Regions from separate parts of the Anaeroglomus insulsum genome, predicted to be linked through region 1. Evidence: riboswitches for the same ligand, from Rfam matches in the RefSeq annotation. Region 1 holds a riboswitch; the other holds the start of a gene.
The links. A riboswitch is a leader RNA that binds a small molecule or an ion and turns the genes downstream of it on or off. The one in region 1 is predicted to bind cobalamin.

Region 1 (15,956 bases):
GTCAATTGCGGCTATATTTACGATCCCGAGAATGGCGATCCAATGAGCAATATTCCTCCCGGCACGGCCTTTGAGGATTTGCCGTCGGATTGGAAATGCCCGATGTGCTATCTTGAAAAAGAATCCTTCGATCCTCTGGATTAGAAGGGGCTTATGAATTTCGGTGGAAACAGAGCCGTAATTGCGGTAAAATGTCCGCCTGATGTGTAACACAAGATTAGATAGCTGACGGGAGCAGGGCATCATGGTAAAGATTTTATTTGGTGTAGCCGGGGAGGGATTTGGCCATAGCAGTCGTTCAGAATTGATTGGCCGATGGTTTCTGGAACGCGGACACGATGTGATGTTTGCCGCCTCGGGCAAATCCCTAGCATATCTGGCTCCGCTGTTTCCGGGACGAGTTCAGGAGGTCTATGGGCTGCATTTTGTGATCAAAGACGGGCAGATTCAGCCCATCTCCACGCTGGTGGATAATATTGTTCAGTATCGCAAGGGATTTCTGACCAATCGTCGGCTGTTCAGCAGGGCGGTAGCGGATTTTGTCCCCGACCTGGTGATTTCAGATTTTGAGCCGTTTAGTGCCTGGTGGGCATTCCGTCATCGAATACCCTGTGTGTTTGTAGATAATGAGCATCTGCTGACGCTGGCCAAACTCGAACAGGTTCCGGGACGGATGGATCGCCTCAAGGCCAGGGTTGTTACCCGCGGTTATCACACCCGTGCAAAGGCGTATGTGATTATGAATTTTTTCAAGGCTCCTCTCAAGTCCACAAGAGCGGTGTTTGCCAACCCGGTTATTCGCAAGCAGGTGATAAACCTCAAGGTGGATACGAAACCTCATATTACGGTTTATTCAACCGACTCCAAGCCGGAAACCCGACAGAAACTGATTTCAGTATTCAGTCGGTTTCCTTCTCATCCGTTTTATATTTATGGTTTTCCGACCGAGGATCAGGACCGAAACTGCACCTTCAAAAAAATCAGCACGATGGGATTTTTAACCGATCTGGCGACGGGTGCCGGTGTGGTAGCCTCGGCGGGCTTGTCGCTGCTCAGTGAGTGTTTGTATCTCAAAAAAAAGATGCTGATGGTCCCGGTTCAGGGGCAGTTCGAGCAGAAAGTCAACGCTGTCTATGCCCAACGTCTTGGGGTTGCCCATCAGGCCAACCAAATCGATGCCGACAATCTCCGTTGTTTTCTGGATGCCCTCGAACAGCCTTTTTCGACCGACGAACGGATTTTATGGCCGGATAATGCGGCTTATTTTGCTATCCTGGCTCAGACGCTGGCCGGCATCGGCTTTGATGTATAGGGTTCCTCTAAAAATTCATTTTGACGGACAAACGACTCTTTTTGTTGCCGGCGGCGTCAGGCAAAAGCCGCTTTATTATCCAAATAAAGCTAATTTGTCTTCCCGGCGAACAAAAATCTTCTCTTTACCGCTCAAAAGCAATTAGAGCCACCCTATAATCGATCTCTACCAGGGGCAGGGACAATAAGGCGGTAACCACGGTCTATTGGCGGGAAGGATGATCAGAGAGGCTTGCCGCGAATCAAACCCATTTCTTTGCGGACGATTTCATGCGTTGAGGTTCATTGTGTCCAGATGGTATTGTGTTCAGGATTGAACAGGCTGTTATTCGTTCATGCGGTACACGCGGACATAATCGACTTCCATCTGTTGCGGAAATACCGCGGTGATGCACGAGGCATCCGGTTCAGTACATCCGACATAGTAGCCTCCCACGGCGACGTTCAGCAGGATATGAAAACGCTGGTCAAAGGGGGCTGGGTAGGGACCATTCGCACTCCACCACGAGGTCTGGGTGCAATACAGATTTCCATCTACATACCATCGCATTCGAGTCGGTGTCCATTCGAGTGTATAGACGTGAAACTCTTTGGAAAAGTCCATGCCAGGCGGGCTGTAGGTGCATCCCGCAGACACATTATTGGGATACTGACCACCGAAGTGAAGAGTTCCGTGAATGGATGAGGTTGGATATTTGGTTTCCATGACATCGATTTCGCCGTGAGCGGCCCAGTGGAGGTAAGGCTCACCGTAGGTATTGCCTGTGGGCATTAACCAGAAGGCAGGCCATATTCCTCCGCCGCCCGGAACCTTGATGCGGGCTTCCAGTTTTCCATACATAAAATCCTGCAGGCCGGCACTGCGTATCCGTGCAGAAGTGTATTTCCGATTGTCGTAATTTTCCCGGCGGGCTACCAGATACAGCTTGCCGTCCTGTACATACACATTCTGGGGCCGTGCGGTATAATATTGGAATTCACCGTTACCCCAGCCCCATAATCCATAATCAAAAGGAGCGTCATTACCGGTGCCAGTCATGCATTCCCAATTGGCGGTTTTCAATTGGGTGCCGTCAAACTCATCTGACCAGATCAGGTTCCACTGGCCGGCAGCCAGGCAGTCATCATGGGTTTTAACGAATACTTCACGAATGGAAAATCCGTAGCCAGTGGCAGGCTGCAGGCAATGGATTCGAATGTATTGCGCTGCCGTTGACGCAAAGGTGATATCGTCGAAATTGCCATCACCGTCGGTGTTGCTGTAGGCTGTTGTCCAGGCCACCCCATCCGGTGACACATCGATGGTGTATTTCGATGCAAAGGCTTCTTGCCAATAGATTTGGAGTCCACGGATAGTACGTATCTGCCCCATATCCAATTGAAGCCATTGATTGTCCAGAAAGGCACTGGCCCATCGCGTTGCCAGGGTGCCGTCGATGGTATGGGCTGCCGAATACCCGGCATCTTCAACGCTGGAGGCAGTTGCAGTGATTGGACTGCAGTAAAAGATCTGCCATTGGGATGCAAGGTCTGCTACATCGTCGAATGTTACGCAACAGTCTCCTGTTGTGTCCCCCGGACATCGAGGTGCGTTACATGTGAGCCAGCTTTCGGCAAGAATCAGCAGGTCGGACATATCCACCCAGCCGTCCCGGTTGAAATCCTCTTTAATTGCAGCCTGCAGAGATGTGCATAAAGTCAAAAAAAGAACCACCAGGAACACCCCTTTTCTGTCAACAGAATCTGCCCGCACTGTATTACAGTTCATACACGGCCCGTCGCTTTTTAGACTTTATTCGAAGACAGGGATGATCCCCACAGCTTCATCCCTGTCTTTACATCTTTTGATTGTATTATTTGCGTCGTTTGAGTACCAGGACGCCAAATCCCAGAGTGGCTATGGTGGCTGGTTCCGGCACGATGGTCACCCGGGCTGCTGCGGCTTCACCGGCAGGGTCGGCCACCAAACCCCGGAGCATAAATCCAACCTGAGTGACAGGGTTGGCAATGGTATCTACGGTCAGGGAAATAGTCCCGCTGCCGGGGGTAAGATTGGCGACAGCAATATTGATAGTGGCCCAGCCGGCATCCGGATTTAAGACTTTAATAAACGCCTGGGCGTTATAACCTGCCGGCAGTGTATTGATCCCTACGGTATAATTGAATGTGACCAGTTGCCCTGCAAGGCCGCTCCACTCCTGATAGAAGTTGGCTTCCATATCCTTATTGCCTGAGCCATCCGGATTGACCCAGTACCCATCGGTTGGGTTGTAGCAGTTTGTGTTCGGTGCCAGAGTCAGCACCCCAGCGCCGTCAAAGCCGGCCCGCAGATCGGCTATCCCCCAGGGACTGCCCCATAAGTAGCCGCCGCCATTGGCAGGTGTTTCAAAAACGTTCATCCATCCGTTCCATGCAGCTGCCGGGTCTGCTCCATTAACGACCAGGTCTGCCTGAGCAACTCCCATGAGGCAAAGAATCGCACACACTACCCATACATTTTTCATTTTTGGTTCCTCCAGATTAATGATAAACCCGATAGAGTATTGTGACAGATAGCAAGCTTTTTACATGATATTTTGAAGGAATAACAACACAGCGGGCACAAAAGGGAAACATCCTGCTTATCCCGGAGCGGCAGGTGCTGACATAAAAATGATGTTGCTCATTTTTCCTCACTCTCCCTGGAAGACAAGCTGCTGAGGTCATTTTCGCAACGTACTTCCATTGCACATCGTAAAGAATTTGAACTGATGAGTCAAGGAGATTCCTGGAATTGTGCCAATAGGCAAACCCGGGAGGTTGTCTACCCAACGGGGATGAATAGTCCGCCAGTAAAAGAAGCAAGTAGTTGATGCTACTATACTTAGCCGCGACGAAACGGGACATTCCAGGCAGGATCGGTATATGGCTTGTTTAAACACTGATAGGATTCCCATATCAAAACGAAAAGACTGTAATTCGAAAATGATCAAAAAGAACTAAAAATGGTGAGACTAATCTACTCTTGCTCTTGGGTGTCAGTATTGAAATATGGACCTATACTCTATCCTCTTAAGGGAATATAGAGGCCGTTCTGACTTCGGTGGGAATTTGTCTTGCCCTTGTCTGACCGAATCGATATATTGATTAATGGCTTTAAGAGATTCTGTAATCACCTGTACCCCATATACGGATTGCATGTAAACGTATTGAACAGAACACGGATACAGCCCAGCAACCGGGGATCGCACTTGACCTGAGGTAGTGGCTGAGTAAACAATCACAATACTATCTGATTGAGGAGGTTGCGATGCGTATGAAAAAGGTGGCGATTTTCTTCATGGTGATGGCGGTGGCTGGCATGGCCAGTGCGGTACCGGTGAGGAACAATGCAGGTTTTGATGTCAGTGCAGCCGGCTGGAATGCGGCTGGGGGAGGAGGGGCATGGGTGCCCGCCCATGTTCCGACAGGCGGCAATCCCGGCGGGTATCTGACCCTTCAATCGGCCAATAATACCTGGTCTGTCTGGTATCAGGTTATTAACGAGGATTTGGCTGTCTGGGGGATATCCCCGGGTACGGAGATTGTCATCAAGGCGGATATGATCGATCTGGGCACCCTCGGTAATAATGCGGTAGGGGGCCTGAAGGTTGAATCATGGAGTACCGCCCTTCTGAGTGAAGGTGCAAGTCAATTCACTGTGACCAATACCTGGGCACCGTATTCGTTTAACTATACGATTCACCCAGAGGCTCAAAGTGTCAAGCTGGTGTTCACCAACGTTAATTATAACGGACGTGGAACAGCGAGATTTGGCTTTGATAATGCTCAGATTTGTTTTCCCAACGACATGACTCCGGCTTTATTTCCCATCCCGACGGTCGGGAATACTGGTGTAGCGCCGGCTTCAGATATCCTCAGCTGGACCAATCCGGCGCCATTAAAGAATCCAACTGACATCATTCGATGCGATGTGTGGTTCAGAGAAAGCGCCACACCGCTTGCCGATCCGAACCTGGTTGCCAGCCAGCCCGGTGTGAGCAAAATCGTAGTCAATGAGCCGGTAAGTTCCGTTGATTTATCTTCTAAAGGGATAACCCTTTTGCAGGATCATTACTATTACTGGAAGGTGGATGTTATCGATCCGAATAACGGTGGCACTCCTATTGTGATTGATGGATTCACCTGGTCATTTAAAACCGGGGATGCTCCTCCAGTGGCAAATGCGGGTCTGGATCAGTATGTCTGGCTGAGTATGGATGATGGGACTCCGGTTGACGGGAAGGTGACATTTACTTTAACGGGCGATTACACTGACGACCAGAAAAGTCCTGTGACGACACTCTGGGCTTTAGATGAAATTCAGACTCAGACCGATCCGGCAACACAGGTCCTGATTGCAAATCCGGATCAAAAGGTAACCCCTGTTACGATCGATGGTACCGGGTGGTTTTTCTTCCACTTTACAGCGACGGATGCCGCCGGTTCCAGCATGGATACGGTTAACGTCGGAGTCTATGTCGATGCCTGTGCGGCGGCGATGGCAGATCCGTCAGATATTCCGGCGGCATATCCGAACGGATATGGGGATCTCAATGGTGATTGCCAGATTAATATGAATGATTTTGTAATTATGGCAGCAACCTGGCTGGATTGTTTGAGTGCCAAGCTGGGCTGTCTCCCATAATTGCTATACCTGTTGGGTATAATCGGACGCCGGAGGGGTATTCTTGTCAGACTGAGGCGGGGGATGTTGCCGCCGTTAACCAAGCAGGACAGTCCGCAGCAGACTCGTCCGGCGTCTTCTCTATCTGGAACGAAGGCCGCTGCCTGATTGATAAAACTCCGTCAAGCACCGATGCGGTCACTGATTCTGCGTTCTGCGGCGAATCATTTCACCGGTCTGGTACGATAATACGGCTATTGAATCTTGCCTGACTGCGATATCAATAGTGTCACTTAAGCCGGTAAATTTTTTTCTGCAAAGTCCCAATTCAGCAATTTGGCAATTACCGCCGCGACATGATCGGCCCGCCGATTCTGATAATCCAGATAATACGCATGTTCCCACACATCAATCGTCAGCAGGGGCTTGGCACCCTGTGTCAGCGGTGTTTCGGCATTGGGTGTTTTGACGATCTTCAGCCGTCCGTTATCGGAGACCAGCCATGCCCACCCGCTGGCAAACTGCGTGACCGCGGCCTCCGCAAGCGCCTTGGTGCACGCTTCGACGCTGCCGAAGTCAGCCTCAATTTTGGACCGCAGCCTGGCCGGAACCTCGCAGCCGCCGGGTTTGAGGCTCTTCCAGTAAAAAGTATGATTCCATGTCTGTGCAGCATTGTTGAACAGTCCGCTTGCCTCAGCCTTGCCGGCCGTTTCACGCACGATCTGTTCCAGCGGCATCTTCGCATACGGCGTATTTTCGATCAGTCGATTCAGATTGTTCAAGTATCCCCGGTGATGCTTATCATAATGAAAATTCAGTGTGCGGGCCGAAATCACCGGCTCCAAAGCATCCTCGGCAAACGGCAAAGGCTCCAGCACAAACGGTACTGTGGCCGCTTCACCTCCAGCCGCGATCCCTCCGCCTGCAGCCATCACGGCACCGGCGGTGACGGATGCAGCAATAAATTCACGACGATTCAGCTCAGATTTGAATTGTTTTTCATTCTTGTCCATAGTTTTCTCCTGATAACCGGGGTTTAGTGTATAGGTATTCCTGATTATACGCGTTTGATACCCTGGAGGCAAGCAAGTTGGGCCTTTCAGACGAAATTCCCGGGTTGTTTATCCTATGTTATTGCGGCTGATATTATTGTGGCAAAGGCCGGCTGGCGATGTCTGTCGAATTGGGGCGGGGGACTCTTGCTGTAAACAAGATGATTTTCATCGTATTACCCATTCACGTGATGGACACAAATTATTATCTTCGGCAAAAAAGAGTTGACAACAGACCTCCCCCACAATATATATGGCCTCGCTGTTGGTTCATCCCCCATTAGGGGGGTGTCGCAAGAGGGAATCCGGTGTAAGTCCGGAACTGCCCCGCAGCGGTAATCAGGAACGAAAGCCTCAAGAGCACTGTCTTTTTTAAGATGGGAAGCCTGGTGAGTAGGGATGTATAGTGATGCCTGAGAGTCCGAAGACCTGCCAATAGTCCGCTTGTTGCGGTTGACAATTTTGCTTTCGCGGGAAAGGCAAGTGAGATCGATAGGCCAGGGTAGTTTGATTCGGCTGTAGAGGTGCATTTCTTTTTTTTCCCCGAAGCTGTTGTCTGGATACAGGCAGTTCGTCTGTCTGCACAATGACTTGTTTTTCAAATTGTTCAAGGAGTGAATGATGCATACAGCTACACAACAGCAGCACAATCAGACTATTGCAGTGTCTTTGAATTTTGACAAAAACACCTTTACTCACATACGAAAACGGGATGGGCGGCAGGTTCCCTTTGATGTATCTAAAATTGAAGGGGCGATTTTGAAAGCCGGTCGAGCTACCGGAGAATTTGACGGAGCGATTGCGGCTCAATTGGCTCGGCGGGTTTTAAATCTGGCTCACATGACATTATGTTCTTCGTCGCTGGATGTGGAACAAGTTCAGGATGTTGTTGAAGAGGTGCTTTTGACAAGTCCTTTCAAGAAAACGGCCAAAGCTTACATTTTGTATCGTGACCAGCATGCTCGAATTCGGGAATTTGTTCAGAAGGCGGAAGTGGATATGATTGATCATTATTTGGAGCGTCTGGACTGGAAGGTTCAGGAAAACAGCAACATGTCGTATTCGCTCCAGGGGCTGAATAATTACATTTCCAGCGAGATCAGCCAGGCCTATTGGCTTAATAAAATTTATACGGCGGATATCCGACAAGCACACCAGGAGGGGGACTTTCATATTCACGATCTTGGCCTTCTCAGTGCGTATTGTGTGGGGTGGGACTTGCGGGATTTACTGTGTAGTGGTTTCAAGGGAGTCTCTGGAAAATCGGAAAGCCGTCCGGCCAGACATTTTCGCACTGCACTGGGACAGATGGTCAACTTTTTTTATACTCTACAGGGGGAAGCGGCGGGTGCTCAGGCCTTTTCCAGTGTCGATACCCTGCTGGCTCCGTTTATTCGACATGATCGATTAAATTATGTGGACGTGAAACAGGCAATTCAGGAATTTATTTTTAACATTAACATTCCAACACGGGTTGGTTTTCAGACGCCGTTTACCAATATCACTCTGGATTTACAGCCGCCTTCCACTTTAGCCAACCAGCCTGTAGTTATCGGAGGACAGCTCCAAAACAGCGTTTACGGCGACTATCAGGAAGAAATGCATGTCTTCAATCGCGCCTTCCTGGAGGTTATGGGGCAAGGGGATGCCAAAGGACGAGTATTTACGTTTCCGATCCCGACCTATAATATTACCAAGGATTTCAACTGGGATGCCCCCGCATTGGAACCCCTGTGGGAGGTCACGGCCAGATACGGCATTCCGTATTTTGCGAATTTTGTGAATTCTGAAATGTCGCCGGAGGATGCACGGTCAATGTGTTGCCGCCTGCGTCTGGATCTGCGTCATTTGGAAAAACGCGGCGGGGGATTATTTGGTGCCAACCCCTTGACCGGTTCCATTGGTGTGGTAACGCTCAATCTGCCAAGACTGGGGTATCTTGCCAAAACCGAAGCGGATTTTATGGCACGGCTGGAAACCCTGATGAAAAAAGCGTATGTGAGCCTGGAAACCAAACGTCTTTTGCTGGAGCAGTTTACCGATAAAAATCTTTACCCATATACACGCTATTATTTACGAAGCGTCAAGTCCCATTATGGGCAATACTGGCATAATCATTTCTCCACCATTGGGATTGTCGGGATGAATGAAGCGTGTCTGAATTTACTGGGCAAAGATATTGGTACTTCGGAAGGAAGAGACTTTGCTTTGCGTGTCATGGATAAAATGCGGGAACAGTTATTGGGTTTCCAGAAAGACAGCGGCAACATGTATAATCTGGAAGCCACCCCCGCCGAAGGGACCTCCTATCGTCTTGCCAGACTGGACAGAGACCGCTATCCGGGAATTCGCTCGGCCCAGCCTGAGTCCAGTGACCCATCGCGGAACAAGCCGTTTTATTCTAATTCCACACAGTTGCCTGTGTACTATTCCCGTGATATATGGCAGACCCTTGAATTACAGGATGATCTCCAGGCCAAATATACCGGCGGCACTGTGCTGCATATTTTCCTCGGGGAGTCCGTTGCGGATCCGAAGGCATTAAAGGCGTTCATTCGCAAAATCTGCTGCAATTATCGATTGCCCTACTTTACCATTTCTCCGACATTTAGCGTCTGTCCTGAGCATGGCTATTTGCGGGGACGACAGCAACAGTGTCCCCACTGTGGTCAAAAAACGGAGATTTATGCCCGCGTGGTGGGTTATCTGCGTCCGGTGGACCAGTGGAATGAGGGAAAACAGGCAGAGTTTGAATTGCGTCAGCCGTATCAGGTCGAGGGGCTTGGATGAAAGTGGGTGGATTTCAGCCTTTGTCGTTGAGTGACTATCCGGGGCATGTCTCAGCCATTATCTTTACCCAGGGATGTAACTTTCGATGTCCCTTCTGTCACAATAGTGCCTTGCTGGGGACCGAGACAACAGGTCCCTTTGATGGAGCTGCGGCAATCCAAATGCTTGCCGAGCGAAAACGGTTGTTGGATGGTGTTGTGATCAGTGGCGGAGAACCAACCATTCACCCCGATTTGCCGGAATTTATCCGGAGTATTCGGAGTCTGGGGTTGCTTGTCAAATTGGATACCAATGGCAGCCATCCATCCCTGTTAAAACAGCTTCTGAAAGACAAGTTGCTGGACTATGTGGCCATGGATATCAAGGCTCCTTGGGCCAAATACCCGATGCTGACGGGAGGGTTTACCGGGATAGAAGACATTCAGTGCAGCCTGAATTTAATTGTTCAAAGCGGCGTAGCATCAGAATTCCGTACGACGGTTGTGCCCGGCCTGCTGACTCCGGAGGATGTTGAACAGATTCGACGTGAGATGCCTGTCGGTGCAGTCCACAAAACACAGGATTTTATTGCCGACTATGCATTGGACCCGGCATTACGAAAATAAACAAAGAAATAATCTATTTCAGGAGAAACGAATGAGTATTTGTCCGGATACATGGATAAAAAAAAAGGTATTGGAATGCGGTTTGATTGAACCGTTTGAAGCAACCCAGGTTCGTTCATTTCAGGGGCGAACGGTGATTTCCTATGGACTGTCGTCGTTTGGCTACGACATCCGGGTGTCCCGTCATTTCCGTATTTTCACCAATGTTCACGGGACTGTGGTGGATCCCAAAGCCTTTGATTCAAGAGGTCTTGTCGATGTGGACAGTGATGTCTGTCTGATACCGCCGAATAGTTTCGTTCTGGCATTGAGCGTGGAGACCTTTCGTATCCCCCGGAATGTCATGACGATTTGTGTTGGCAAATCGACGTATGCTCGCTGTGGTATTATTGTCAATGTGACTCCTTTTGAGCCGGGATGGGAAGGCCGGGCGGTATTGGAAATATCCAACACGACGCCATTGCCAGCCAAAGTGTATGCAGGCGAAGGATTGGCCCAGGTTCTCTTTTTTGAATCGGAAACCCCGTGCGAGATTTCTTATGCGGACAGAAAGGGAAAATATCAGAATCAGACGGAAATTCGTTTGCCCTGTGTGTGATGTCCGGATGCCATAACGCGATGAGCTTCTGACCAGATGGATGTGTGTTGACGTCTTTTGTTGATCTCGTAAGTCGTTGAAAAGACATAACTAAGCCGGATTGGCTACGGGTCGTAAACTCATTTTGGAAGACAGTATCCGCCTAAAACGAGTCGGGGGGATTCTGTTGGTTTTTGGTTTACGGCGCGCGAAAATGCGGATATGATGAGGGGGAAAACAGGTTTTCAAATACTCATCTGAAAGCAGAGAACGGCGATGCGAGTTTTTGATTCGACACAATTGGAACAGCTCCGGCGGGGGGGGGCGGTCAGTATTGGCAATTTTGACGGCCTCCACCTGGGACATCAGGACATTTTGCGGGCGTGCCGGGAGATGTGCCCGGCTGGGCCAGTGACGGTAATGACCTTTGAGCCACACCCGGCGGCGATATTGCATCCCGAAAAGGCCCCTGGTGTACTAAGCCCGTTACCAATGAAAATCAAGCTGTTGGAACAGGCCGGCGTGGACCAGCTTGTGGTGATTACCGACAGCCTGCGTCTTCTGAATCTGTCGCCAAAGGATTTCGTCGATGAATTCCTGATGAAGACCGTAGGGCCGAAGGCCGTGGTCGAAGGACCGAATTTCAATTTCGGCTATGGACGCAGCGGCAACGTGCAAGTGCTGTGTCAACTTGGGCAAAGCTGGGGATTTGAGGTGGTCGAGGTTCCCTATCGAGAAATTCATCTCGATTCCGACCGGCGCTCGGTGGTCTGTTCGAGTACCCTGGTTCGCCGCCTGCTGGAAAAAGGCCAGGTGCAGGAAGCGGCAAGCATTCTGGGCAGACGATACCGGTTAATTGGCAAAACCATTCCGGGTCGCGGCGTGGGCCGGGAGCTGGGATTTCCCACGGCCAACATACACCCGGAAAAGCAGATCCTCCCAGACGAAGGGGTCTATGCGGGATTTGTCGTAGTCGGGGAGTCGCTGGAGGATGTCTGCGTAGGCGGACATCGTCGCCCCAGTGCATTCAGTCTGGGCCGGGCAAAGACATTCCTGAGCGATTATCCGCTGCTTATCGAGGCCCATATTCTGGAACCCAAAGTCGAGAATCTCTACGGCAAATACCTCGCAATGGAGTTTGTGGAGCGGATACGCGGCCAGCAGCGATTCGAGAGCAAAGAGGCTTTAATCGACCAAATTCATCTCGATTGTAAAAAATGTATGGACATTCTGGAAAAACGGGCTACAGTTTGAGTCTATATAACAGCACGAGGTTGCTGTATCACTGTTAAAATTGGAGGTATTGCCGTGGACTGGAATGAATTTCTCAAGGCGGAATATATCTGGGCAATGATCGGCGTGTTTTTGCTGATTATGGAGTTGTTTATTCCGGGATTATTCGTTTTTTTCTTTGGCATTGGAGCGCTGGCTGTGGGGATTCTCTGTGTGTTGGTGGATATTGGCATTAATACCCAGCTGCTGCTATTTATTGCGATTTCCGTGGTGCTGATGCTGGTGCTGCGGAACTGGCTCAAGGGCGTATTTCTGGGTTTCACTCGCAGCAGGCAGGATGCGTCGCAGAATTTGTCGGATTTTGTCGGCGAGAAGGTCACCGTGACGGCGGCAATTAATCCGCTGGTTCCGGGTACTGTCGAACTGCACGGGACCCCGTGGAAGGCCCGGGCGGATCGCGCCATTGCCGTTGGGACTGTGGTGGAAATTATTGGAAATGACAACTTAACATTAATCGTCAAACCTGCGAGGATGCAGGAAGGAGAAAACAAATGAATGAGATGCTGATTCTGGCGGCTCGCGGCCCGATTGAACCACTGACGGTCATTATTATTGCAATTCTGGTATTTGTCCTGATTACCTTTATCAAGACGATACGCATTGTCCCCCAGCGTGAGGCCTACATTGTGGAACGTTTGGGTAAATATTCAGCCACACTGGAAGCAGGCTTCCACATCCTGATCCCGTTTATTGACCGTGTTGCATATAAGCATACACTCAAGGAACAGGCCCTCGATGTCAGACCCCAGGTGTGTATCACCAAGGATAACATTGCCGTGGAAGTGGATGGTATCCTGTATCTGCAGGTGGTTGACCCCAAAAAGGCATCTTACGGCATTGACAACTATATGTTTGCCTCGATTCAGATTGCCCAGACGACCATGCGTTCGGTGATGGGCAAGCTCGAACTTGATAAAACATTTGAGGAACGCGATGTCATTAACAGTGCCATTGTGGCTGCTGTCGATAAGGCCTCTGATCCCTGGGGTGTGAAAGTAACGCGGTACGAAGTCAAGAATATCTATCCGCCCCAGAGTATCAAAGACGCGATGGAAAAGCAGATGCGTGCTGAACGCGAGAAGCGAGCGGTCATTGCCCAGTCCGAGGGTGAACGGCAGGCCAAGATCAACCGGGCCGACGGCGACAAGCAGGAAATGATTTACCAGTCGGAAGGTGAAAAGCAGAAACGTATCAATGAGGCCGAAGGCCGGGCGGCGGAGATTGAGAAAATCGCCATGGCGACGGCCACGGGTATCCGTGAAATCGCCAAGGCCATCAACGAGCAGGGCGGAGCCGAGGCTGTGAAGTTGCGTGTCGCCGAGCAGTACCTCAATGAATTCGGCAAGCTGGCTCAGACGAATAATACTATGATTATTCCCACCAACTTATCGGATATTGCGGGAATGATTAAGACCGCCACAGCGGTATTTTCACAGAATAAGCCTTCGGCATAGTGATTTACCGGCCATTTAGCCGCAGCCGCCGATAAGCCATGACCCGTACAGCAGGCAGGGGCCACAGTGTCCTTGCCTGCTTTTTTTCATGCGGGCGATCTATGCACATCTCAAATGGGCAAAAAAACGATTTCCAAGCCCCCTAAGGCACGCAAAAATTAAGCCCGGGAAACTACTGATTGAAAATTAATGGGTTTTTCTGATATGCCTTGTAACTATCTATATTTTATGGGTTTATGACTCTTTTTCCGGCGATTGAGCCAGCCAAAACAACTACTCAAAGGACATGTTGCAATATTGTGTGGACTTTGGCTGAATCCGACAGGTAAAATATTCAGTATGAATGCGTGTAGAGTCGTAAAGTATTCAATTGGAAGGGAGAATATATGACACTGAAAAAAAATATGATTGTGGGGATAATGTTAGCGCTGGCAGGTTTGGCGAGTGCTGCAGTGACGTTGTGGGGTGAGGGAACTTTAACATCTGCAAACGGCGATCTTATAGCTACGGGTGTTTGGGATACAGGTACAGGAGGAACATCCCTTTATTGGAAGGTGTCACATGATGATTCAGCTGCAGGCCCTGCTTACTGGCATTACGAGTATATCCTGACTGTTCCGACGGAACCCCAAGCTAAATCTATCAGCCACATGATTCTGCAGGTTTCTACTGATCTTGAAGCGTGGGAGATTGTTAATGTAAGCCATGCTTTTCAGGTTAATGATCCCACACAATACGTCAAGGATGGCAGTAATCCTTATATGCCAGACTCGGGAATATATGGCCTTAAGTTTGATCTCGAAGGTGAAAAACTTACAACATTTGTATTAGATTTTTACAGTAATAGAAACCCCATGATGGGAGATTTCTATGCAAAAGATGGGACAACAAAAGTAGACAACGAGCAGATATGGAACACAGTTTACAATAGCGGATTTGGGAATCTAACAGGTGAGAAGATTGGTGTGCCGGACACATCAGTGATTCCTGCCCCCGGTGCAATTCTGCTGGCGGCTATGGGAACAGGGCTGGTGGGTTATCTGAGGCGTCGGACGGTGATTTAAGTCCAATTATCGAATCTCTTTTGAAGCCGCGGGATGGAGTGATCCCGCGGCTTTTTTTTATGTGCTCAACGTGACTCTGTAGGGGTATTTGTTAGCGTCGGATTCATTTTCCCAGAAAATTCAACGGCAGCTCTTCCATCACAACTTGGCAGTATTCGGAGAAGAAATAAGTTTTGTACAGGAATTGTTAAGAGTTGTTAATATGCAGAAAATAGCAATTTCTGTCAGAACTTTTCAAACACCGCAAATGTAGTTGACTTTATCTAATTCAAAAACAGACATTAATCAGTTTCAGATATTTTCTGAATACTGTTGACAATATAGGACCTGTAAGATACAAGAGTAAAATATTAAGGATGAAGCACGGAGAAAACTTGTTTAGGAGAAACAACCATGAGTACGAAACATTTGACAGCTATTCTGACATTAACCATCCTGGCCGGTGCGGTTTACGCTGCCCCAACCACAGTTAAGGCTATCGCCGATGGCGCCCCCCTAAGCCCGGCGTATGAATTCAAGGTTACCAGCGGTTCGCTTGGCATTTACACCGTCGGACAGAATTTCAGAACATTCTGTATGGAAGCCGGCGAAACATTCGCCAACGGGGTAACCTATTATGCGGTCATCAATACCGCAGCGGTTAAAGGCGGTACCGGCACCTCGGACCCGCTGGATCCGCGTACGGCTTATCTGTACACGCGGTATATGGCCGGAGCCTATGGCTACGATTTTAACACAGAAAATGCGCTGCAGGAAGTCATTCATTACATTGAAGGCGAACGTGCGGCGCTGTCGGTGAGTAATCCCTGGTCGGCCCAGGCAGCGGCCCTGTATGCAGAGGCCAACGCCAGCGGATGGACGACGATCGGCAATGTCCGGGTGGTGAATCTGTGGACCAGCTATGACCCGCAGACAAAAACCTACAGCGGTTTTGCCCAGGATCAACTGGTTCTGGTTCCCGCACCGGGAGCGTTGCTGCTGGCCTCTATTGGTATGGCTGTGGTTGGCGGTTTAAGACGCCGTCAATCTGTGTAACGACAGAATATAGTATAATCAAGTAAGGCCGAGAACGTCATCAGTTCCCGGCCTTTTTTATTGACTTTACAAAACAGGCCCTACAATCGCTACAGATGTTACATCTCTCCTGTATTTCCTGGATTGTGGA
Region 2 (15,956 bases), on a different contig from region 1:
GCGGATATTGAGCGTAAAGGCGGCTGGTTTGGCGAGTTTAAGGCGAAGCCGCGTTCTCGGCTCATCCGGAAACTTCGTCTCCTGCCTGAGCACCAATCCGTTTGCGGCCACAGACAGTTCCGAGGGGATGAATAGATTCACATACAACTGGTCTTTGGACTGAGCATAAATAAACGCTCCGTACCGGCCTGGATTCTCCATACCCGTTCCAACACAGCACCAGAAGGCAACTTCAGGCTGAGAATACACCCGATAATGATCCGGACGGATAGGGGTAAAATAGACATACCCGGGCTTTTGGGGATGAATAGAAGCCAGAATCTGATTGTACAAGGCTCGCTCATAATAGTCGACATAGGCAGCCTTTGGTTCGGCCATAAACAGCATCTCAGTAAGCTTGAGCATGTTGTAGGTATTACAGGACTCCGGGCCTTCCCGATGCGAAATCATACCGCTGAAATCCTTGGGATCATTAAAATGCTCGCTGACACTGTTACCCCCAAAAACCACACTGCGGTTTTTGACAACGGTTTCCCAGAAAAACGCCGCCCCGGTATGCAGGGTATCGTCACCGGTCAGTGCCGCAATGCGCTGCATACCGACAATCTTGGGAATCTGAGTATTGGCATGCATGCCGGTCAGCTTGTCCTGGCGATTCTCGAGAGGCTCAAAAACAGACCGATGGTTGAAGCGTTTGGCCAGGTCCAGGTATTTTTTTTTGCCGGTCATCGCATAGACATCAGCAAGGGCTTCATTCATACCGCCATATTCAGTACCCAGCATCTGCTGCATCTGCTGATCGCTCAGGCCGGAGGTGGTTGCCTCACACCAGTCTGCAAAGCCAACAAACAAATCACGTGCTTTCGTATTCCCTCCGTACAGATAGGCGTCCCGAAGCCCGGCAAACATTTTATGGAGGTTATACCAGGGGGCCCATCTTTTCCCGATAAGCTCAACATGCCCCTCAGCAATACTTTTCCAAAATTCTTTGCTTCCCTGGATACCTCCAAGATACCCGTTGCCATTGGCTTTTTGGACCTGGTCCAATTCATTAATCATAGCATCGAGACGCTGACGGAACAGACCTTCCGGATCGGCGCCCGACGCAATCATCAGCGAAATCGCCGAAAGGTAGTGCCCCGCCGTATGCCCTTCAAGCCCCATGCTCTCCCAGTTGCCGTAGGGACGAGCCTTGGCCTCAAGACCCGCCTGGCGCCGAAAGGGCGCAAGCAATCGGTCGGGGTCATGAGCCAGGAGATATTGATAATTGGCTTGAACCGCCTGAGAAAAAGGACTCTCCAGCAATCGGACATCTTTCAGGGGAACAAGCTGAACCGACGGCTCAGGTGATGCTGCCTGACGGGAAATGCCTTCCTGAGTCTGCGTGACGGGTTTGATGGTGCCATCATCATTAAAATAAAGATATTCCACACAGACACTCCGCCGGCAGTCGCCGCCAGGCATCCCATTCAGCGAAGTGGAACCGTCATGGTAAAAGAAATACCACTGCCCCTTGAATTCGATGACTGCCGGATGAATGGTAAAGCCCGCCTTGGGAGAACCGGTTACCAATCCGCGATAGGTCCAGGGACCGGTGATTTTCTCCGCTGTGGCATAGGCAATTTTTTCCGGCGGATTGCCGGGAATATCCGCAGCATAGACATTGTAGTACAGATTGCCGCGTTTGAAGAGCCAGGGGCCTTCAGCAACATTCTTAAATGCCATCTTTTGGATTGGCCCGTCGAGTTCGATCATGTTGGGTTTCAGTTTTACCAGATAAAAGTCGCCGTTGCCCCACATCATCCAGGCGGTGCCGTCGTCGTCAAGAAAAACCGTGGGATCGATGTCGGCGTTGGGACGACTCGAATCCGGGGTCATCTCATCGGTAATCAGCGGAGTTCCGCGGGCATCCTTGAAAGGCCCTGTCGGACTGTCACCCACAGCCACGCCGATACAGTGTTCATTGTTGTTATTGCGACGCAATGTTGTATAAAAATAGAATCGTCCATCCTTTTGGATCATATGAGCGGCCCAGGCAACATTGGCCCGGGCGTATGGAAAATCCTCCGGCCGGAGAATGGGACCGTGTGCCGTCCAAGTCTTCATGTCCTTGGAGGAATAACATCGCCACTCAGGCATGGTAAAAAACTGACCCTCTTTGGCGTTGTCGCGACCGACATAGACATAGACCGTATCGCCGACAACCAAAGCCGCCGGGTCAGCCGTAAACACATCGCGAAAGATGGGATTCTCCGCATAGCACGTTGCGCCAGCGATAATCAGAATGGTTATGAATCGCAACCTCATCATGGAACTCCTATTCATTATGAATACTGTTTAATGGCTGAACTGCCAGGAATCAAAATTAAAAAGTGGCTTCCCTTCATTGCCTTTGAATACAAAGTAAAGGTCATGTACCCCCGTCACCTCGGATACGCTGGCCGTGACGGTTTTCCAGGTCTGCCATCCGCCGGTGTTGGCAACAGAAACGGTCCCGATGCATTTGCCACTGCATTCATCAAGATGCAGTTCAATGGTACCGCCTTCCGATGCACTGGCAACTCGGGCAGTAAAAGTCGCTGCCGGCGTATCGCCGAAATCGACCCCCTTGACTTTGATATAATCGCCATGATCAATCTGGCACACATTCATCCCCCCTGCACTGCAGGGTTCTGTCTTGACACCCGACGACCAGCAGATCGTTTCGGCCTGGATGGTCTGGTAGGGATTAAGATGGCCGACCTGAGGCACACTCGGTATCGCCGTACCGTCTCCCCACCAGGCAACTTTCTGAATCGTACCGTCGGGGTTGTAGCTCATGGTCTTTACGCAGACCGAACGCCTCTCCAGTTTCCTTCGATGGCCCTGAAGGGTAAAAAACAGCTCGTAATTTAAACCAAACACATAAGATGTCCCCTGATATTCAATAATGCCCGGATGGTTGCCGTCTGAGTGAGGATGCGGATCCATAATCGTCCCCTTACACCTCCAGGGTCCCGTAGGACTGTCGCTCATGGCATAACCGATACCTTCGGGGCAGCAGCGTGAGGCCCAGGCCAGGTAGTAATGACCATTTTTCTTCCAAAGCCACGGCCCTTCCGTGTAAGACGCCTCAGGAGGAGTGCCGGTAAAATCAATCGATGCCGTCTGAATGTCCCCCGACGTAGAAATCATGTCTTCGTTGAGCTTAACATAATAACAGGGACCGTTTCCTCCCCAATACAAATAGGCCTGCCCATCATCATCAATAAAGACAGAAGGATCGTAGTCGCCCGGATTGCCGCGATAAATCAGAGGCTTGCCCAGAGGATCAACAAACGGGCCCAACGGACTGTCCGCCACCGCTACACCAATGGCCATTCGGCCTTTGAATATTGTGGGACAATAGAAATAAAACCGATTGTTTCGGGCAATACACTGAGGCGCCCATGCACTATGACCATCAGCCCATTTGAATGTCTTATTGGGCTCCGCCACGCTTGCGATAATCCCATGATCCGTCCAATTGACCATATCCGTTGAACTATAAAGCAGCCAGTTAAACATTTTAAAACCCGTCGCATCGTCTTCATCATGGGTGGTATAAAGATAGACTGTACCCTGATAAACCATCGGCGCCGGATCGGCAGTATATTTGGTTTGAATGATTGGATTGTCCGCTTGACATAAACCGGTTAGGAATACGATTAAAGTTGTTCCAAACATCTTTTTCATTGTACTCTTCCTCTTTCAAATCTTCTGTATCGATGCGACGAGAATGCTTTGGGGGCCGCCGCGGAACAATCTTGTTCATGGAATATCGTTTTGCTTAGGATGCCGCAGACTATATGGCTCACTTGTGCCAAACGAACATTAATAGTACAGGGTACCCTGAAATGGAATAAGAACAAGTTTGTTTTTCACCAATAGCTCTTTTCGAACAGACATAATGCTCTCCGAATTTTGTACTACGGTATAAGAAGGAGGTTGTGGTGTAATTCAATCGGCAATTAGAGATGAAAGGACGTATAAATCAAGACTCAACAGAGGCATTTTCCGGCGGCCTTCAAGACAAAAGTGACCATCGAAGCCATTAAGGGTCAAAAGACACGCGTCGCTCTATGAGGTTCACCCCACGCAGGTGGCCCAGTAGAAAAAGGAGGCGTGTGAATTGCTGCCGGCAGACACCTGCTGGTAGACTGCTACCCGGGTTTACTGGCTTGCCAGAAGCCAATTAAAGACAGATGAAGTCTGTTAAAATTGATCTTCCTATCGCTATAAAGAAATAATATGAACTACACCATCACGGCTTTTTTAAATTCCAGCGTGACTTGCCGCTGCGGGGGTCGAATTTAGTCAGCGACGGTGTACTGAGGCCCACCGCACTCAATGCCAGCGGTTCCTTTGAATCAGACTCAGTCATCGGGATAATACGATATGTCCCGTCAATTAACTGGTCAATACGCCACAATTGTTCAGGCTCGCCGGTAAAGGCTGCAACCACCTCAACCTCGGCGTCCTTTGTTGCCGCCAGAGCGCGATCCGTACCGGCAATCGTAATCTTGAAAAAGGGTGAACCGAGATACCCCCCAACATTGGGGACGGGCGTGATAGTCCACTTTTGATGAGCCTGCAGCATATACTCTCCCAGACGAACGGGAACACTGCCAGCCGGCCAATTTACGGACACTACCGCGACATCCTGATCCGGAATCGGAGTCACTGGCCCGCTGTATCTTCTGCCCATCATACCGGGGCCAGCCGGGCCAGCACCTGGACCGCGAGGGCCTGCCCCGCCGCCGGGCCCGCTGGGCCCTGAAGACATTTCACGAATTCTTCGATTTTCACTGAGCGGTACCGCTTCTACCCCGAGTTCCAGGCAATAGCCGCTGCGTTCAGACTCGATTTGGAAAGTACCTCCATTAAAAGCTTCCCCGGCAACCGGCCAGCCGTTTTTCCAAAGCAGAGTACGAATGTCAAGGACGCTGCGACCACCGCGATCCATATCGGCTTCGTAGTGGCAGGAGAATTTCTGCACGTCATTGCCAAGGTCGATCAGGCCAAAGTGGCCGGGACCGATGAGGCGATTATTGGCGGCCACAACAAGTTTGCCGCCGCCCCGGAGCATGTCCACGCCCATGTGGTCAAGGTAAGGGCCGGTCGGCTTTCTGGACCGTCCGACTCGAATGTTATAGGTAGAGTGGGTACCGCTGCAGCAGGTGCCGTGAGTACCGAAAAGGTAGTACCAGCCGTCACGATAGATCAGGGCCGTTGCTTCACAATCGATGGCAATATTGACCGGTTCGTTGCCTTTGACACGCATGCCCGTTTTGGGATCAAGCTCGACAATCCTGATGTAGCCGAAATAGGTCCCGTAGGTACACCACAGTTTGCCTTCGGGACTCAGACACAGCGAAGGATCAATGGCATCACAATCCTCGATGCCGTCGCTGGAGGCCACAAGAACCGGTTCGGTGAATTTAAAATCGGGGGAATTCGGGTCGAGGGTTTTATTCCACATCGTCAGAATTCTGCCGTTATGTCCCCCCCCAAGACCGCCGCCGGTTGCACCATAGACCACCAGATAACGGTCGCCGATCTTCATAACATCAGGAGCCGCTCCGCCGCCGGGACGTACAGCGCCGCTTCGCCAGGTCCAGCCGTCATCAGATATCAGCCCCCCCCCGCCAGTGCCGAAGGTATAATACTTGCCATCGCACTGCACGATAGTCGAAGGATCGTGAATGTAGGGTTCACCATTCAGGGTCATTGCCGGACAAGACGGCTGCAGCAAATACAGGCCCAAAACCAATGCTGCAAAATAACGTGATTTCATGGAACCTCCTGAGACAATAACAGGCAATTAGGACATATTTAACCAGACAAGACGAAAGCCCGGAAGAATTTACTCCGCGGCCTTTTCAAGGTTCAGGGCAATATCCTTGATCGGTTCACCCTGCTCATTGATAAAACGTACGCAGAAATCGCTTAATCCCGGACCGTTAATGACAGCACCGCGGATAATATTGCGGCCTTTCTGGAGCGTAACGCGTTTGGAAACGCAGTCATCCATCACCATACGCCGATCACCAAACAATCCCACGGCCTCCTTGCCGTTGAGCCACCACATGGACGCGGAATTGGAACCGACTGCCATACGGACATTCTCTATCTGACGCGGGCTGTCAACCACAGTCACGGCCCAGAACAGGACTCCGTATGTCGGCTTATTCAGGCCGTAGGCAAAACGAAACAGCTTGACATTGAAGTTGGTACTATCCAGCGCATGCCATGTGAGTTCCTTATCAGACACTGTCACCTTGTCGCCGTCACACGGAACGACGGTAAACTGGTCGGGAAAGTACTCTGTACAGATGGTATTGCGGACAAAGCTTTCGGTAAACCCGGCATTACTGCGGATGGGCAGCGAAATTGGTTCCAGAAGCAGCCATCGCTGGAGGAAGCCGTCGGGATCCGGCGATTTGGCACCCGATGTGGCCGCCGTGAAATAAGGTGCAACGCTGCGAGGAGCTTCACTGGTTTTGGGACTCTCAGCGGTACTGCCAGGCGCGGCAGAACAGCCTTCAAATAACATTACAAACAGGATACTGAACATCAGCAGTATGAGATTGCGAAATGTATTCATGGCAGACCCTTCACTTAATTTCGAAGTTACGCAGGCAAAACAAGAACAGTTTCTTATTTGAAAGACCGATATACACAATCCATACCACACTGTCAAGTATTTTAATCAACCGTTGTGGAATAGACAGGGAACATCGTATCCCCCTTAGACGGATACGCTGTATGACGATGAAGCGTTATCAAGAACTAAAGAAGATGTGGTCTGGCGGAACCGACTCGCGATGCAGTCCCAAACTAAATCCGTCTGAATCCAATGTTCCACCCCGCCGCACTTTAGCCGCTGGTCTGCAGATGCCGGCAACAAAAAGATTCGTTTGTCCGCCAAAATGAATTTTTAGAGGAACCCTTTAGCCGGGCCGACAAAAATCACACTCCACAAATCACCGACTGGACAGCGTATCCATTTGGGATGCAATGACCCTTGAAAAACCGTCTTGCCGTCCATAAATCGCTACGGAGGGGTGGTACAGATCGAATGCCAAAGGTATGATTAAAAGGCTTGTTGACATAGCTTTATACTCCTAGGGGGTTTTATTTTCCCCTGTCCTACTATGTCTTTTTTTTACAACCACCTATCCATTTGCCGAATAACCCACTCTTGCAAATAGCATAGGTAATACTATGTTTTTGAAACGCTGTTTTACACTAAACATATTAGCATAGCACTTCAAAACAGAATCAATAAGTCCTTGTAAAACAAAGACTTAAGAATACCCCCAAGGGGATTCGAACCCCTGTCGCCGGGTTGAAAACCCGGTGTCCTAGGCCTCTAGACGATGGGGGCATGGGCAACACCCTTGCCGCATCAAACTTCACGTTGTTAATCAAGCTGCTTTGGTACTTCACACAACCCGCAGGTCGTGATTTTAATTGTTTTGAGGATAAAGCCTTATGGCATTATTCCATAGCAATCGCTTCGACCGGGCACTCATCCACGCACACGCCGCAATCGACGCATTTATCAGAATCGACGAAAGCCTTACCATCTTTCATCGAAATGGCTTCACTGGGGCAAGCTTCGACGCAGGATTCGCATCCTGTGCAGGTCTCGACATCCACTTTTGCTGGCATAGTTAATCCTTTCTTTTAGCGTATCATTACTTAGCATTGCAAGGCGGAGAATTTACAAAATTTCCGTGCATTACACAATAAAAATTTTTAAATTTTTTTGATTTTTTCTGGATATCCCTAACCACTTGGCATTCAAGCAATTACAATTATTTCTCGACAGGAGGTTCAGACTGGCCCGGCAAAGGCGGCTTGCCCCCCAAAACAACAGCCAATCGCTGGTTGAGCCAAAACGGATCATGCTGGGCCTTCCAGTCCAAGACAGGCTGGAAGGACTCTTTTTGTTGGGTGGCCAAAAGCCACAGAGCAACCATTCGCACCGGCCAGGCATCATGGTTGAGGTTTTCGGAAATCGAGGCCGTCATTCCGTAATCCAACCCGACCGAATAACGTCCCAGACAAGACATAATGTGGACTCGAACTTTCCAGTTTTCATCCATGATAGCCCGCCTGACCGAGTCAGCCAGCAATGAAGGCTCAATGGCTATATATTTATAAGGAATATTTCCCAGTTTAGCCGCTGCTTGTTCCGCATACAAACCCGCAAACAATTCAGCCGCGCGAATCCGCTGTCCTTCCTGGCCCTTGGCTACAGCATCAAGTCGCTGAAGCAAGAATTCCCGACTCATTTCAGCTTTTTTGCGATGTACAACCGTCTGAATCAGACCCACGCCATTCACTCCATTAGCCAGCGAGCCGTCCCGGGTGACTATCGGATCCAGATATAAGGTAAAATCAATATCCACCGAAGCCTGTGGGCAGGTAAACAGCAAACGGGATAATTCCCCTGTATTTACGTCCAAACGCACCGTAACCGATTCACCCGGCAAAATCGCCCGACTTGGACGAAAGGTTCCTTCCAGCAAAGCAGGAATTTTTTTACGAATATCCCCACGAATGTCCACATCCACGCGATACCGCCCTGTCAGCATCCCGTTTTTACCGATAACCAGTGGCATGGCACCGGTATTTTCCAGAGTCAGCCGGGCATCGAGCGGGCTGCCGAAAAAGAATTCTTCTCCGCCAAAATTCAGTTTGGCTTTGAACAGTTTAGGGGGCACTATAAACGGGGGCACAATCTGTTTGCCAAATTTATCCTTAAGACCGGTTTCAATAATCCCGGGGGAAAGCTCGGAAATATAATCCGATCCCGCTTCTTTTAATGCCGCCCTAGCTTTGAGCATGATGGGAAGCGAAACAGGTTTTGACAGTACCCCCCGCAGCAGTTCGACGGCTTTTTCTTTCTGGTCTTTCTGAATATAAGCACGGGCCAGGGTCAGGGCTGCCACCGGGTCGTTCTGGGCCAGAGGCTCTGCATAGTCGACAGCCAGATCGATCTGCTGATTCAATAAAAACGCATACGCCATCAGCGATTTGGCTGCCGGCAAATTCGGCTCCTGAGTATAGACCCGATTGCACCATGCAAGGGCTTTTTCCGGATCTTCCGTTCCAAAGCAGTAAAACCACCCCGTCTTCAAAGCATAAATGCCCTCTTGCTGGCCGGTGCCCTGCTGCTGGAGCTTGTCGGCGGCCAAAGCCAGAATTTGTTTTTTCTGATCCGGAACTCCGGTTTTTTCCGCTGCCAGTGCCGCCACAGTTTCGATGATCGGATTCACGACGCCACCGTCTCGCACCTTCTGGGCAATTGCCGCACACTGCGTCTGTCGAGAGGAAGACATATAACAGCTTTCAATCCATCCCAGAGCGATGTCTTCATGTAACCCTTTGCCTGGCTCCAGATACTCATACAATCCTGCCGCATACGCAAATGCATCGGCAGCCCATTCATACAGTCCGGCATGATATGCCGTTTGTGCAAACCCCATTACCGCTTCCAGATTGCTCGGATTCACCGTCAGCGCCAGACGATCCCAGATTAATTTTTCCGTGACCGCCGCATTGGCTGTCGCAGGTTCGGTCAATTCCATCCACTTACCCATGGCCAGCAGGTTGTATGGATTCAAGCGGAGGGCATAATCAAATTGCGCAGCCGCCCCGGCATAATCGGTCTTCTCCGCTGCATACAATCCCAACTGGGCCGCTACATCCGAAGCAAAGACCGGATTAGATGTCGCCAAAGGTCCAAGACTACGGCTCAACAAATTTTCCCGTTCCTGTCGTGTATCGACTTGTTCCAGCACGCAGTTCAAGGCCTGAGCCGCAACCTCCAGATCTGCATTGGCATCCATATATCGCTTCATCGCCATCAGGATGGTATCGGAATAATCCGAGCGAACTCCACTGCGTCCAACCCCCCGCAGGAATTGTTCATAGACCGCAGGGGATTGCTCATCCAGAATGATGCCCGCCTGCAGAAATAGCATGCAAATATCGGCCTGGTTCGAGGAAGACGAAGAAATGTCATTGCCCAGACGCCCGAATAATTCGGCTGTAAGGGGGGAAAATAACGTCTGCGATTGCAATTGAGGTGCTGCAAAAATCGGCCCGACTATCAGTCCAATCCATGCCGTAATAAAAACAAAATCCCTTTTGACCATTCGGTACTCCTGATAAAAAAACTCTATGTTGCGATTGCTTGTCGATTAACGGCTGTGATACGCAAAGCTCAGGATTCTGGGACGGGCCAGGATTTTATAATCTGACAGCTTGATTCGCACCGCCTGATCATGTGAACCTGCCTGAAACGTTATGTACTCATCCTTGTCGAGGGATTTATCCATCAGCGTCTCAATCCCATACAGCATGCCAATCGGCGGTTCGGCTCCCAGTTCGCAATCCCCAAACAGTTTTACCATTTCGGTTTCATCCGCCAGCCGCACATCGCGGGCCCCAATCCCCTGCTTCAACGCTGCAAGGTCTATTTTGCAGCAAGCCGGAAGGACACACATATAATATGTCCCATCCGCCTGAACCAGCACCGGCTTGGCAACCGCCATTCCCGGCACATGTTCTTCCGCAGCCATCTGTTGAGCAGTAAACGCCGGTCGGTGTTTCGTCAATTCGTATCGGACCTTGTTCGAATCCAAAAAGGACAGTAACGCCATAATGCCACCTCCCTTTCGATAAACCTGTTCCAACAGATACATTGTTATTATTATAGCCCCCCTGCCGCAACCAGTCAAACATTGAATTTGAACCGCCTTAATCCAGGCGTTCAGCCACCGCCACAACCGCCGCAAAAACCGCTTTGGCACCAGCCTGACGCAGCGTGACAGCACATTCCTTCAGCGTGGCACCACTGGTACTAATATCATCCACCAGACATACAGTTTTCCCCTCAAACGGGTGGCCTTGACGAACCGCAAACGCACCTTTGACATTTTTACGACGCGCAGCATCGTCTTCCAGTTCCCACTGGTGACAAGTATAACGCATTCGGACCAGATCGGTCGATATTGTCGAACAAAATCGTCGTAATTGCCGGGCCAGCAGAAAAGATTGGTTAAACCCCCGTTCCAGCCGGCGACGCCAATGCAAAGGTACTGGAACTAATATATCTATTTTGTCGGAAAATCCGGATGCCTCAAATGCCCCCTGAATGATTGGACCCAAATACTCTATATTTTCGGTTTGGTCTTGAAATTTTAATCCCCGCAACAAATTTTTCAACACGCCCGTATAGAATCCTGCACGGCACAGGCCGTCATATTCCAGTGCTTCCTCCAGGCATCCGCCGCATCGATTGGCTACCAGTCCATATCGTGTCACTGTCCGGCCGCAGCGGCGGCAATAGTCACATCCCACCGCCGTGGACAGTTCCTGCCAGCAGGCCAGACATAAACCTCCTGCGTCTTCTTCAATGGGGGTTGAGCAGGCATGGCACAGGGCAGGCCAGATCAATTGATGCATCGTCCGCCACAGCCCCAGCATCGGGCGCACCAGACAATTCCTTCCGGATTGTAGCAGCTCCTTATCCATGCCTGAATTGTATAAAACAGGCACACGCTTGTGAAGAGGCAACTACCGTAAATCGTATGCAGAATTAGCTTCCGATAGAAATCCTATGGGAGTCTGCGGATTCTGCTGGTTGTGCTGCCGGATAAGGTCACTGGTTCCATCGGAATCCGTACCTTCAAACAGCTCTGACTGGGATGCCACACTCCCATCACACCAGGCCACATTGGTATTCCGATTGTGTCGATACCCCTGTGTCCCACCCCAGCGTCCGGAAAAATTCATATCCGTCTCCGACGGCAGCGGACTTCGCATGAATTTATTGGCCCCATTGAGCGTTTGACCGTCTCCGAACATCGCACACCCGGCCGGATATCGAATCTCATGATAGCGGATAGGCAGTACAACACCCTCATTCTGACCGTGCCCGATATAACTCGTGTTATAATTGTACCCGGTATAAGGATTAGCCGCCGTATTCGAATCCCCTTTAAATGACGGGCATTGCTGGACTTTTTCTATCATTGTCTCCTGCCAGAGCAAACCGGGCTGCACAACCACACCCTCACTGCTGCGGCATTCGGTAAAATCCCAGCAATATTGGGTTCGCTGGCCAGGCAACTTAACCGAATAATAGGCTATCGGCAGAAACCCCCGCTGATTTTCCGCATACACTACCGCCGCGATGTGCATCTGGCGAAGATTATTCTGACAATAAACCTCCCGACCCTGTTCTTTGGCCCGTGCCAGGGATGGCACCAAGACCCCCAGCATCAACGCGATAATCGCCATGACCACCAGCAGCTCAATCAGAGTAAAGGCTTTGGGCTTCATTGCTGACAGTTCCATGTACATACCAGCCAGTTTTCCGCCAACACTGCCAAATCCAGCAGATTGACCCGGCAGTCCTGATTGACATCGCCAGCCGGCAGCGGATGCTGATAGTCGCCGCATGCCGCTACATCCGACACCGCGTCGATTTCTCCGGCCAGCGGACTGACAGAGCTGAGCCGAATATATTGAATCCATCGCCGACCCGTCTGGTCATCAGCCCGCAACTGTTCAAAATCCCCCGGAGTCAGCCACCGTAAATCAAATCCAGTTCCGCCTGCTGAACCCTCATACAGTTCGATTGCCTGGGCCACAGTTAATCCTGAAAAATCCGACAGTTTCAAGTTCGGATTCACCGGCCGCAGCGGGTCCAGGGCTTGCCCCCAGGTTTTGCCCTCGTTATTCCATGCAAATCGATTGGTTGGAAACAAATTATCCGCAAACGGCCCGCTCGAAAACCCAAACCATGGACCATTGGGATCCTGGGCGACCTCGACTTTCACTTTTTCACCAATGATTGCTGCAGGGCTGCTGAGCCGAAGCCCCCCCATATCCGAATCCGGCCGGACCACACCCTGTGTGATAAATGCCGCATTGCCAAAAACAATAAAATCAATCCCATAGGGATTATTGATATCATCGGCTACACGGTGATCAAAGCCCAGCACGATGGAACTGCCTGGCCCCAGCGTTACCACGGTTCGCTCATTTTGTAGGTCGGTATTCCAGGCACCATAAACCAGCGAACAGGCAAAAGACGCAAAATAGACATCGTCATCATAAAGCCATGATGCCGGTTCCCCCAGCGCCGCTGACGGCTGGTCATAGGGATACATCCCAAACGGTCCTTTGGACTGTACCACGACCGTGGCAAAATCAGAACCGACCGCCGTCGCCGCAAGCACCAACCCTATTATCCATTCGTTTCGCACAATTTCTCAATTCTGTATAACAACAGGGCCGGCATCCCTGCCGACCCGCATTGAACGGTTATTTATTTGCGCCGCATCCAGACTACACCGATTCCCAGCAACGCCAGCGTCAGCGGTTCAGGGACAGCCATCTGCCCAGGCTGGCGATTCGGCATGGACCAGTCCGCCGGATAATCCGTCCACACCCAGCTATCCCAGCTTCCATCGGTCAACATTCGCCCCTGCACTCCGACCATGCTAAGGTTCCACTCGAAATTATTATCGCTGATAAAGTATGCCCAGCCAGTATTGGCCGAACCATAATCCATCTCCACACCTCCGGGGTATCCAAAATCATACACCCAGACACCCCAGCCGTAGTCCATATAGGACATCTCAAATACACCCGCGGCATCAATAGCCTGCAATGCATCCCAGGCCGTCGCCTGCCCGTCCCATTGATACTGGAACACAAAAACCGAACTGCCGTTAAAATCCAATGCGATATACGCTGTATTCGCACCCGAGCCTGCAGCATATTCTACTGGATTGGAATACGTCGGGGCCTGCATCGCAACCCCCTGAACCGAAATCAGTGACACCAGCAACAACATCCACATCTTTTTCATACACATCCTCTCATTGGTTCCGGCTTTCAAATAGCCGGAAGTCTTATTCTCATTTTTTTTTGACTTTGAAGCTGCCGCGGCGGACGGCAGATCTGTGCCCGCCGCGACAGACTGTTGGAAATAGCAATTTTCGGATACATTCTGGTTCGGCTGCCAACCTCCTGTTCTGCGTCGGTCTTTGACGCGAAGACCCGTAAATAAAACAAAAAAGCCGCCGCTCCCACGCAGGAAGCGACGGCTTTGTATTCAATTTCTAAAAGGGACAGAATCAGGCTCTTGGGCCCAATTGCCATTTTCCATCCGCACACGCCTTGTTCCTTCTCGCGAGAACAACGTTACGCAATTGCTTTCCGGCAGGTTTTCTGGCTTGTACCCTACCTCAAGGCTCCTTCCCATCCTGTGTTGGACAGTGGAATATTGCCTTTTGGATTTGCCTGGTTTTGGGCATCGGGTACATACAGCGGCGCGACCGCCACGGACTTTCACCGTGTTCCCTTTTTCATTCGGCCCGAATGGGCCAAACCGTAAAGCAGATTCAAATTTCCAAAGAGCTGATTGTATTATTAATCGCCGATGCAATGAATTGCAAGCAAAAAATTCACACGTGTTCCAACAGAAAATACCCTGTCATCATAGCTGCTTTGAAGCACCATCCCGCTGTTTTTACCGTGTGGACGTCCAGATTTCCATCGCACCTTAGACTCCCACGAATCCTAAATTCGACCTTGACGGATTAGCAACAAAAAGGTATTCTACTGAAATAATACAATCAAATAGTACTACCTCCGGACTTTGCAAAACCTGCCGGGTGGGTATGTTGGCCAACAAGTGAATGGAATTAGTGTAGTTTTGAGTAAAAAGGGATTACATTATCATTATATCACAGCCCTTTCGGACCTGAAAGACTTCCTGGACAAACTCCGACACGTATCCGCTGTGGCAGTGGATATTGAAGCCGATAGTTTTCATCATTATTATCCAAAAGTCTGCCTGATTCAGATGAGCTTTGATGGGGAAAACTATGTGATCGATCCCCTGGTCAAACTGGATATGAAGCCGGTATTTGAGGTTCTGGAGTCAAAGAATCTGATTTTTCATGATGCCGGCTACGATTTGCGGATGCTTCGACAAAGCTTTGGATTTGAACCTAAAGGCGAAATTTTCGATACCATGCTGGCCGGCAAACTGCTGCGGCTGGAATCCTTGAACCTGGCCGGGATGCTTCACCACGTTCTCCAGGTCACTATCAGCAAGGGCAGCCAGAAAGCCGACTGGTCCAAACGCCCCTTGCCCGTCCACCTGCTCGAATACGCCGCAATGGATACTCATTACCTGCTGGAACTGGCAACCCGGCTCGAAGGCATACTTCAGGAACAAAATCGTACCGGCTGGCACCAGCAGATGTGCCGTCGTTCTGTGCGAGCCGCAATAAACCATAAGCCCGATATCGACCCGGAACGTGACTGGCGTATCAAAGGCAGCAGTCTGTTGAATCGCCGACAGCTGGCTTTTCTGAAAGAGCTTTGGCTTTGGCGTGAAAAACAGGCCCAAAAAGCTGATTTGCCGCCATTTCGCATCCTGCACAATGAACGGCTCATCGACCTGGCCATTCAGGCCGACTCGCATATCAACCCGGATTTTCGTCTCTTGCTCAGCTCACTTAAACATTGTAAGGGGAAACGTCTGGATTGTCTTGAACAAGCTCTCCAGAAAGCCTTCGCGATGGAATCCTCCCAATGGCCCGCCAAAAAGGTACCAACCCGTCAGCCTAAACCAGACCCGGAATTCCTCAAACGCATTGACAAAATTCGCAATTGCTGCAAATCCCTCGCTGAACAGCATCAAATCGCTCTGGAAATCCTGATGCCCCGCCATATCATCGGCATCATCGCCAAATCCGGCCCTGCTCACCTCAATGAACTGCTCAAAGAAGGCGTCATCGTCGAATGGCAGTATGAATTGCTGAAGGAGCCGCTCGAAAGCTGCTTGGGACATTCTCAATCTGATATGTCTTCTAATACCCCGTAATTCCATTGAC

Region 2: linked by a shared signal. The riboswitch ahead of ACQ9LF_RS11855 (PEP-CTERM sorting domain-containing protein) and the one ahead of ACQ9LF_RS00255 (ribonucleoside triphosphate reductase) in region 1 are both predicted to bind cobalamin.

Annotation. Positions count from the first base shown of each region.
Region 1 covers NZ_JBOGCL010000001.1:57,860-73,815, reverse strand. Annotated here, with positions in the region: gene rd (rubredoxin) at 1-144, shown strand, start outside; gene ACQ9LF_RS00280 (glycosyltransferase family protein) at 245-1,312, shown strand; gene ACQ9LF_RS00275 (discoidin domain-containing protein) at 1,637-3,079, opposite strand; gene ACQ9LF_RS00270 (hypothetical protein) at 3,165-3,815, opposite strand; gene ACQ9LF_RS00265 (hypothetical protein) at 4,601-5,977, shown strand; gene ACQ9LF_RS00260 (superoxide dismutase) at 6,250-6,969, opposite strand; cobalamin riboswitch at 7,258-7,459, shown strand; gene ACQ9LF_RS00255 (ribonucleoside triphosphate reductase) at 7,627-9,798, shown strand; gene ACQ9LF_RS00250 (anaerobic ribonucleoside-triphosphate reductase activating protein) at 9,795-10,403, shown strand; gene dcd (dCTP deaminase) at 10,435-11,001, shown strand; gene ACQ9LF_RS00240 (bifunctional riboflavin kinase/FAD synthetase) at 11,257-12,234, shown strand; gene ACQ9LF_RS00235 (NfeD family protein) at 12,289-12,768, shown strand; gene ACQ9LF_RS00230 (SPFH domain-containing protein) at 12,765-13,727, shown strand; gene ACQ9LF_RS00225 (hypothetical protein) at 14,114-14,791, shown strand; gene ACQ9LF_RS00220 (hypothetical protein) at 15,185-15,826, shown strand.
Region 2 covers NZ_JBOGCL010000013.1:31,837-47,792, forward strand. Annotated here, with positions in the region: gene ACQ9LF_RS11800 (beta-L-arabinofuranosidase domain-containing protein) at 1-2,310, opposite strand, end outside; gene ACQ9LF_RS11805 (family 43 glycosylhydrolase) at 2,338-3,714, opposite strand; gene ACQ9LF_RS11810 (family 43 glycosylhydrolase) at 4,283-5,749, opposite strand; gene ACQ9LF_RS11815 (acetylxylan esterase) at 5,885-6,574, opposite strand; tRNA gene ACQ9LF_RS11820 (tRNA-Glu) at 7,336-7,408, opposite strand; gene ACQ9LF_RS11825 (indolepyruvate ferredoxin oxidoreductase subunit alpha) at 7,522-7,695, opposite strand; gene ACQ9LF_RS11830 (tetratricopeptide repeat protein) at 7,842-10,190, opposite strand; gene ACQ9LF_RS11835 (aminoacyl-tRNA deacylase) at 10,236-10,697, opposite strand; gene ACQ9LF_RS11840 (ComF family protein) at 10,795-11,523, opposite strand; gene ACQ9LF_RS11845 (type II secretion system protein) at 11,614-12,396, opposite strand; gene ACQ9LF_RS11850 (hypothetical protein) at 12,378-13,310, opposite strand; gene ACQ9LF_RS11855 (PEP-CTERM sorting domain-containing protein) at 13,373-13,918, opposite strand; cobalamin riboswitch at 14,254-14,460, opposite strand; gene ACQ9LF_RS11860 (ribonuclease D) at 14,768-15,946, shown strand.